DNA from 2 places in the Ningiella algicola genome. Region 2 is predicted to be linked to the other one. Evidence: predicted binding sites of a transcription regulator. Region 2 holds the regulator's gene; the other holds the start of a gene.
What was found. The regulator FliA, encoded in region 2, starts transcription of late flagellar genes. The targets are predictions, from matches to a motif close to CTAAAGNTNNNNNNNNNNNNGCCGATA.

Region 1: a site for FliA is predicted at 1,667-1,693, ahead of pomA (flagellar motor protein PomA). Genes of this name have one in related genera too.

What each region holds. Positions count from the first base shown of each region.
Region 1 is NZ_CP171821.2:4,157,330-4,161,698, forward strand. Features, by position in the region: gene dxs (1-deoxy-D-xylulose-5-phosphate synthase) at 1-254, opposite strand, end outside; gene ispA ((2E,6E)-farnesyl diphosphate synthase) at 325-1,230, opposite strand; gene PN836_RS18115 (exodeoxyribonuclease VII small subunit) at 1,326-1,556, opposite strand; gene pomA (flagellar motor protein PomA) at 1,748-2,512, shown strand; gene PN836_RS18125 (flagellar motor protein MotB) at 2,512-3,441, shown strand; gene PN836_RS18130 (class I SAM-dependent methyltransferase) at 3,503-4,369, opposite strand, start outside.
Region 2 is NZ_CP171821.2:1,267,499-1,271,867, forward strand. Features, by position in the region: gene PN836_RS05700 (chemotaxis protein CheW) at 1-272, opposite strand, end outside; gene PN836_RS05705 (protein phosphatase CheZ) at 285-1,079, opposite strand; gene cheY (chemotaxis response regulator CheY) at 1,137-1,520, opposite strand; gene PN836_RS05715 (RNA polymerase sigma factor FliA) at 1,596-2,324, opposite strand; gene PN836_RS05720 (MinD/ParA family protein) at 2,335-3,186, opposite strand; gene flhF (flagellar biosynthesis protein FlhF) at 3,183-4,369, opposite strand, start outside.

The sequences.
Region 1 (4,369 bases), 1.9 Mb from region 2:
TGCGGGTAAGCTTGATGGCCCACATCCCAAACAATGCGGTCAAATGGCGTGTTATAAACGTAGTGCAAAGCGGTGGTGAGCTCCACTGTGCCAAGCCCAGACGCAAAGTGACCGCTGCTTTGACTGACGCAGTTGAGCAAAAATTGGCGCAGTTCATCTGCCAGCAAACGTAAATTTTGACGCGGCTGCTTACGCAACTCTTCTGGTGTGTTTGCGAGTGCTAAATGAGGATACTTCGAAAGGTCTAGCGTCATGCTTTAAGGTCTTCTTTATGCTACGTTTATGTGAGTATTACAGGCCGTCTCATTAGTATGAGGTTTAACCTTAAAAAGTTCGCGTCACCATGTAATCTGTGAATTCGCGAAGTCCGTCGGTATTGTACGGTAATCTGTCTAATGCTTGTAGCGCTAGATGATGGTGATGGGCTAATTCTTTGCGCGCGCCTGCCAGTCCTAATTTACTCACAAAAGTGTTTTTTTCCATGTCTTGGTCAGAACCTTGCGGTTTTCCTAAGGTTTCTGTATCCGAAACCACATCTAAAATGTCATCTTGTATTTGAAATGCCAGCCCGATATTGTCTGCAAAAGTGCTAAGAGTTGCTAATTCGTCTTTATTTGAATTTGGGCAGACTAATACAGCCAAGCGCACGGAAGCTCTGAGCAGTGCGCCTGTTTTAAGCGTATGAAGGGTCTTTAGGGACTCAAAGCTAATGTCTTTTTTAGTTGACTGCAAATCAAGCGATTGGCCTTGACACATTCCCCTCAGGCCACTTGCCAAGGCAAGCTCTTTCACCAGCATAATGCGTCTAGCATTCGCAAATTCTGAAAGTTTCGCATCGCTGAGTATTTCAAATGCAAGGGTTTGCAAGGCGTCCCCCGCTAATATCGCGGTAGCTTCATCAAATTTGATATGACAGGTGGGCTTTCCACGTCTGAGCGTGTCATCATCCATTGCGGGTAAATCATCATGTACGAGGGAGTAAGCGTGTATACACTCAATGGCAAGCGATATTGTATCAGCATCTTGTTCTTGTGCCCCCAGCATTTCGCAGACAAGGCTAATCAACAGTGGTCTAACGCGTTTTCCACCATTGAAAAGCGAATACTCAACCGCTTTAAAAAGCGCGGTGCTGCTTAAATCAGAATCGCCGCGATCGCTAATGTAGCGTTGAAATGCATGTTCAATGCGAATCTTGGTAGCTGTTTGTAAGTCGTGCAATGATGTTTGCATATAAGGAATCTAATTCAAGCTGCAAGTCAGTCAAAATAAAACCAGGAACGTGTGTTGATAGCTTACTTACTCATGTTTTCGGGTACAAGCTTACCTTATTGAGGTTCTTGAAAATCTTGCAGTGAATGACCGTCTTCGCTCTGGGTCAGTATTTTCACTTTTTGTTGAGCTTGGTTGAGTAAGCTTTGACTGTGTCTTGCCAATGCAATACCACGTTCAAAACTCTTCAAAGAGCTCTCTAAGGAGATGTCGCCTTGCTCCATCTTAGTCACCAATGTTTCTAGCTCTTCCATTGCCTGTTCAAAGCTTAAATCTTCTGCGCTCATGACGTTCTTTTTATCTGATTATTTGCTCGGAACATTACCGAAGATAGCCTTGAAATACAATCATTATCAGGCCTAGGTCATGTGTGAATAAAAACATCCCAATAATTCCCATAAAGGATATGCCGCTTATGCCGTTAACCTGAGCATAGAAAATCTTTAGTCAACCTTTGTATTTGGGTATAGGAGTCAACGTGGATTTAGCAACACTAATCGGCCTTATTGGCGCGCTTGGTTTTGTCATCATGGCGATGGTTATAGGCGGTGACCTAAACATATTTTTCAACGTTCCATCAGTGCTGATTGTATTTGGTGGCTCTATTTTCGTAGTGGTCATGCAGTACCCCTTGGCTCAATTTTTAGGTGCCGGTAAAATTGCTGCAAAAGCTTTTACCTTTAAAATTCAATCTCCTGAAGAACTTATTGAGAAAGTCGTCGATATGGCTGATGCTGCTCGCAAAGGCGGCTTTTTAGCCCTTGAAGAAGCAGAAATTGACAACAGCTTTATGCAAAAGGGCGTCGACATGCTCGTTGATGGTCATGATGTTGAGGTTGTACGTGCGACCATGGCCAAAGATATTACAAATACCTCAGACCGACACGAGGCGGGTAAAGTTATCTTCAAATCCTTAGGTGATGTTGCGCCAGCAATGGGTATGATAGGCACGCTAATCGGCTTGGTAGCCATGCTCTCGAACATGGATGATCCGAAAGCCATTGGACCTGCAATGGCAGTTGCACTATTGACCACTCTATACGGTGCAATGCTAGCAAACATCGTTTGTTTGCCGATTGCTTTTAAACTAGGTATCAGAGCGGATGAAGAGAAGCTGAATCAGTGTTTAATTTTAGATGGTATTTTGGGCATTGCCGATGGACAAAACCCGCGAGTGATTGAAGGTGTGTTGAAAGGCTATTTGGCAGAAGGTAAGCGATCGACGACTGAGGAGCCAGCGTAGTGGAAGACGAATGCCCCAAGTGCCCCCCCGAAGGATTGCCGGCGTGGATGGGCACCTTCGCTGACTTAATGTCGCTTTTAATGTGCTTTTTTGTACTTTTGCTTTCATTTTCTGAAATGGATGTAAAAAAGTTCAAGCAAATTGCAGGGTCGATGAAGTTTGCATTTGGCGTTCAGAATAAAATTGAGCTCAAAGACATTCCAAAGGGAACCAGTGTGGTTGCTTTAGAGTTTAGACCTGGTAAGCCAGAGCCCACTCCAATTGAAACGGTGCAGCAGGTGACGCAAGAGATCACCAAGCCAATGCTTAACTTTCAAGAGGGCGAGGATGAGTCAGCCGGTGGTCGACAAAAGCAGCGCGGTGATCAGCGCGGTGGTCAATCTCCAAACACTGCTAACGAAGCCGCAACTGCGGCTGCAGCGGCTGCAAATAAAGATCAGATTGAAAAACAGCTGAAGAAAGTTCAGGAGCTCCTGCAAAAAGAGATTAAAGATGGCGCAGTAGATGTTGAGAACCTTGGTCAACAGATAGTGATCCGCATTAGAGAAAACGGATCGTTCTCAGCCGGTTCAGCATTTTTGCAGCCACAGTTTGTTCCGGTGATACGCCAGCTAGGTGTATTGGTAAACGATATGCCAGGTCAAATCGAAATATCGGGGCATAGCGATAAAATACAAATTTCGAATGAATTATATCGCTCCAATTGGGACTTAAGTGCACAGCGCGCGGTAGCGGTGGCTGAAGAGCTTAGAATGGCGCAAAATTTCGATGAGTCTCGCATGCAAGTGATTGGCAAAGCGGCGACCGAGCTTGCTGATGAAGGCGACAGCGATGAAGCAAAAGCGCGAAATCGTCGTGTTGAAATCCGAATTAGTCAAGGTGATCCCAAATATACTGATCCTATTTCAATCATGCAAAGAAGCGAATAAGGCTAAAATATGCATCAAAAAACGCAGCTCATGCTGCGTTTTTTCTATTTAAAAAGCGCTGTTACCAGCCTCGATTTAGCCATGTTTTGTGTTCGGGTTTAGACAAAACCAATTGTTCAGTACTGATAACGCGTTCTAGAAAGCCGCCTTCACAGTAGTTCAGATAATATTGCCACATTCGCATAAAGCGTTCGTCGTAGCCGTCTTCATTCAAGGATGTCTTTTGACTCATGAAGGCTTCAAACCAGTGTTTTAAGGTTTGCGCGTAGTCTAGCCCAATGTCGTGCACGTCTCGAATACTCATATCTGTGAATTTTTTTACATGTTTATTAATAGCAAATTGAGAGGGCAAAAACCCACCGGGAAAAATATGTTTTTGGATAAAATCTACGCTATCGGAATAGCTGTCATATCTGCGGTCGTCTATGGTAATTGATTGCAATAGCATTAAACCGGTAGGCTTTAACAACGATGAACACTTACTAAAAAAGTTGGCTAAGTACTTTTTACCCACTGCCTCAATCATTTCAATCGACACCAGCTTATCAAATTGCCCTTCTAGCAAGCGGTAGTCTTTTTTCAATAGGGTTATTTTGTCGCTCAAGTCTTCTTTTGCAACCCATTCCTGTGCCCAAGAATATTGTTCTTCAGAAATGGTTGTTGTGGTCACCTTGCAGCCGTAATGCTTGGCAGCGAATACTGCCAATCCGCCCCAACCGGTGCCAATTTCTAAAAGATGGTCGCTTTCGCTTAACTGTAACTTATCGCAAATGGTTTTCAACTTGATATGCTGTGCATCCGCGAGCTCGGTATTGGGATCAGGGTAGATTGCAGCGGAATACATCATCGAATCGTCCAAAAACTTAGTATATAGACGATTTCCTAAGTCATAATGTGCCCCAATGTTCTTCTTCGCTTGAGTCTGTGA
Region 2 (4,369 bases):
ACATCCATCAGTTCTGGCGTTAGCGTGCGCTGGCCATTACGCATAATATCGAATACGTTCTCAGCACCGTGACAAATATCCACTAGCTCGGTAAGCGACAAAAATCCTGCGCCACCTTTTACAGTATGATAGCCACGGAAAATAGCATTCAACAGATCGGAATCTTCCGGGTTGTTTTCTAAATCTACGAGCTGTTCTTGCAATTGCTCTAATATTTCTCCGGCTTCCACCAGAAAGTCTTGCAAGATATCCTCGTCAACTTCAAACGACATTCGTTTGCTCCCCTAAAAACCTAAACTAGACAGTAAATCGTCAACGTCGTCTTGTCCTTGTACGACGTCGTTACGCGTTGCTGCGTCAATAATTGGCCCTTCGGCTTTCTCTTTATCGTCAGATTCTGCAGAAGGTTGAGTATCGGGTTTGTCAACAGTGCTACTGTTCGTTTTTGTAGAAGAACAATGCTTGTCGCGTTTAGCTTCTTCATCACTAAAGGCAGAGAGCATATCTACTAAGTTATCTTCCACTTCTTTGACAAGTTCGATAACGCGCTTAATGACCTGACCGGTAAGATCCTGATAACCTTGTGCCATCAACACTTCAGTGAGCATGGTATTGAGGTTTGCGGAGTCCTCTCTAGCATCGTTTAAAAGCGTGTCCAGCTCTAAGCACAGGCTCTTGAACTCACCGAGTTCAATCTGCCGAGACATCAACTTCTTCCACTCGGGCATCACGGTATTTAGACGGTCATTTAAGGCTTCAGCAATGGGCATGCTACGCTCAACTGCATCCATCGTAGAGTTGGCGGCTTGCTCTGTCTGTTCAATGACGTATTCAAGCCGCGATTGCGCGTCAGGAATTTGGGTATTCGTTATGTCTGCCAACCTATGGTCAAGCTGAAACGTCGATAAAGAGTCATGTAGTTGACGTGTGAGCTTGCCCACTTCAGAGAAAAGCTCTGTCGATTCACGCATCGTGATGTTATGCACAATGTTGTTGGCTGATTCAATTTCACCCGCTTGGATGTGCTGGACCAAAGCCTGCGCCTCTTCAAGCGAAATCAAAGATGCTTCATTAGTCATTAGACCTTCCTTTTAATCGTAAGGATCTCGTTGAATGAGAATGTCTCAAAACAAGAATTATCCTAAGCGTTCGAAGATTTTGTCTAACTTCTCTTTCAGCGTCGCGGCAGTAAATGGCTTAACAACATAGCCGTTTACACCTGCTTGAGCTGCTGCAACAATCTGCTCTTTTTTAGCTTCAGCCGTTACCATTAACACGGGTAAATGCTTTAACTTGTCGTCAGCACGTATTGCTCGTAGCAAATCAATACCTTGCATACCTGGCATGTTCCAGTCAGTCACTACAAAGTCGAAATCACCTTGATTTAGCATAGGCAATGCCGTATTTCCGTCATCTGCCTCTTGCACGTTTGTGAAGCCTAAGTCTTTCAGCAAATTTTTGATGATTCTTCGCATCGTTGAAAAGTCATCAACAACGAGAATTTTCATGTTCTTATCCAAAACTACCTCCGCAATGGAAAATGTGATTTATCTAATCTTTATTTATGTCGCGCTTACTTGATTTCACAGTAAGGGCTATTCAGCAGTGCGCCACGACTGCATCTTCGCTTTCAATTTCAGCATGGCCTGGCTGTGAATTTGACTGACGCGAGATTCACTTACTTCGAGCACTTCACCAATCTCTCGTAAATTTAACTCTTCGTCATAGTAAAGTGACAATACGATAGCTTCGCGCTCTGGTAATGTAGTTATCGCCCGCGCCAGCGCTTTCTGAAATGATCCTTGCATCATTTCTTCAAAAGGTTTGTCTGACCCCTTGTTTTCTTCGTTTGAAAGCACATCTTCACTCACGCCTAAGTCTTCAATGCCGACCAGTTTGCCTGCATTCACTTCGTTGAGCATTTGATGATATTCTTGTACAGATACGTTCATAACCTCGGCGACTTCTGTATCGCGAGCATCCCTTCCAGTTTCTTTTTCAACCAGATTGATGGCCTCTGTAATTGCTCTAGAGTTCTTGTGCACGGAGCGCGGTGTCCAGTCACCTTTGCGAATTTCATCGAGCATTGCGCCTCTTATGCGAATACCGGCGAAGGTCTCAAAACTTGCGCCTTTCGTGCCGTCGAAATTTCGAGCAGCCTCTAGTAGGCCAATCATGCCTGATTGAATGAGATCATCGATTAACACACTTGCAGGTAATCTAGCCATTAAGTGGTGAGCGATGCGTTTCACGAGCGGAGCATGACGCTCAACCAATTGGTTTTTGTCTATTTGCTGTTGATATACGGTCACTTTATTACTCACTTTTATTTACCTACTCATGCAAAGACACTAGGTTTTCAATAAAGAACTCCAAGTGTCCGCCTGCTTGTGTGGGAATCGGCCAGGTCACGGCTCTCTCTGCTAACTTTGCAATGGCTTTTGCAGCAGGTGAACCAGGGTAAGCATCTACAAGTGCAGTTTGCTTGCGAACGGCCTTTCTTACATTCTCGTCAAATGGCACGATACTGACTAATTCCAGCGCTACGTCTAAAAAGCGTCCAGTGACCTTTGACAACTTACTGAAGAGCTCACGACCCTCTCGTTCAGAGCGCACCATATTGGCTACCACTTTGAACTTAAACACGCCGTGTTCTCGATTTAAAATTTTAATTAATGCATAGGCATCGGTTAACGATGTTGGCTCGTCACAGACAACTATCATCACGTCTTGCGCCGCACGTGAGAAACTCACCACCATGTCAGATATACCGGCTGCGGTATCAACCAACATCATATCGATGGGTGTTTTCAGCTCACTAAAAGCACGAATTAAACCCGCGTGCTCATGCTGCCCAAGCTCTGCCATTGATTGCGTACCCGACGTTGCAGGCGCAATTTTTACGCCATGAGGACCGGTAACTAACACCTCATCTAGGGTGCAATCGCCTGACAAGACATGCGCTAAGTTTCTGTCGACTCTTAAGCCGAGCATTACGTCAACATTGGCTAGGCCAAGGTCAGCGTCGAGCACCATTACGCGTTTTCCACGTTTAGCTGCCGATACTGCGAGGTTGAGTGTAATATTGGTCTTACCAACACCACCTTTACCGCCGGTCACCGCAATGACTTTTATTTGTTTTGATTGATTCATAGTTCTTAAGCTACTTGCTTGATCGATTATCATAGACCACCGGCTAAGGCGAAAGCCGCCTCGTCGTCTGCATGCACACCATATTTTTTATGAAGCTTGGCAGCAACAAGGGTTAAATTAGCCGAGTCTGCGAGTTTGATATCCTCCGGAACACGCTGACCATCGGTCACATAATTTAGTGACAGATCGTTTTCTATTGCCACGCTCAGTGCTTCTCCCAGGCTGTAACATTCATCTAGCTTGGTGAATATGCAGCCTTGAATATCAGTGGAGTGATAAGCCTTGACGGTTTGCGTCAGCACTTGGTATTGCGCGCCTGCGGGAAGCACAAGGTACTTGCGGATATTGACAGATAAGCCAGTTTCGTACTCATTGAGCTGCTCAATTAAGCGAGCATCTCGCTGACTGAAACCGGCAGTGTCTATTAACACTAATTTTTTGTTGCGCATTTGGTAGAGCAATTGATTAAGCTCTTCTGCGTTTTGGGCTTTTTTCACACTGCAGCCAATAATGCGGCCATAGGTTGCCAGTTGCTCATATGCGGCAATGCGATAGGTATCAATGGTAATCATGGCAACCTGATCAGCGCCATATTTTTGCGCGTATTTCGCCGCCAGTTTCGCTAATGTCGTAGTTTTGCCTGTTCCAGTAGGACCAACCAGGGCAACCACCCCAGACTGTTCTAGAATATCGTTTCCACCCACGTGCAAGCGATTCGACAATAGGTTAAGCAGGTATTTCCAACCTTGCTTCTCATCCACGTTGTGGGGCAAAAAGTCGATAAACTGACGCGCAAGTTTTTGCCCTAAGCCCATGCTGATTAACTGTTCATGCAAATAATGATGAGTTGGGTTGTTGCGTTTCTTGCGCTCATCAGCCAGCTCTGAAACTTGAAACTTCAACACGTTTTTTATCGACTCAAGCTCTGCCTTTATGGTATCCATTTGGTCTTGCTCCAATACGCTCGGTGGTGGCGTAAGGCTGGCGGCTTGACTGTTACTCAGTTTTTCGTCTTCGTTGTCTTGTGCAAAGGCTGGCGAGCGAACAATTTCATCATCAGCACGCATTTGCTCGCGCGCTTTCGCTTGTTGTATAGCAGCGTTTGATTGAGTATTCATTGAGTAAGGATTTGGCGCGGAGCTAAGCTGAGAACTTGCAGACTGCTTTTCAAGCAAGGCTTGTAAACTGTCGGGAATGTCATCACCAATCACTTCAC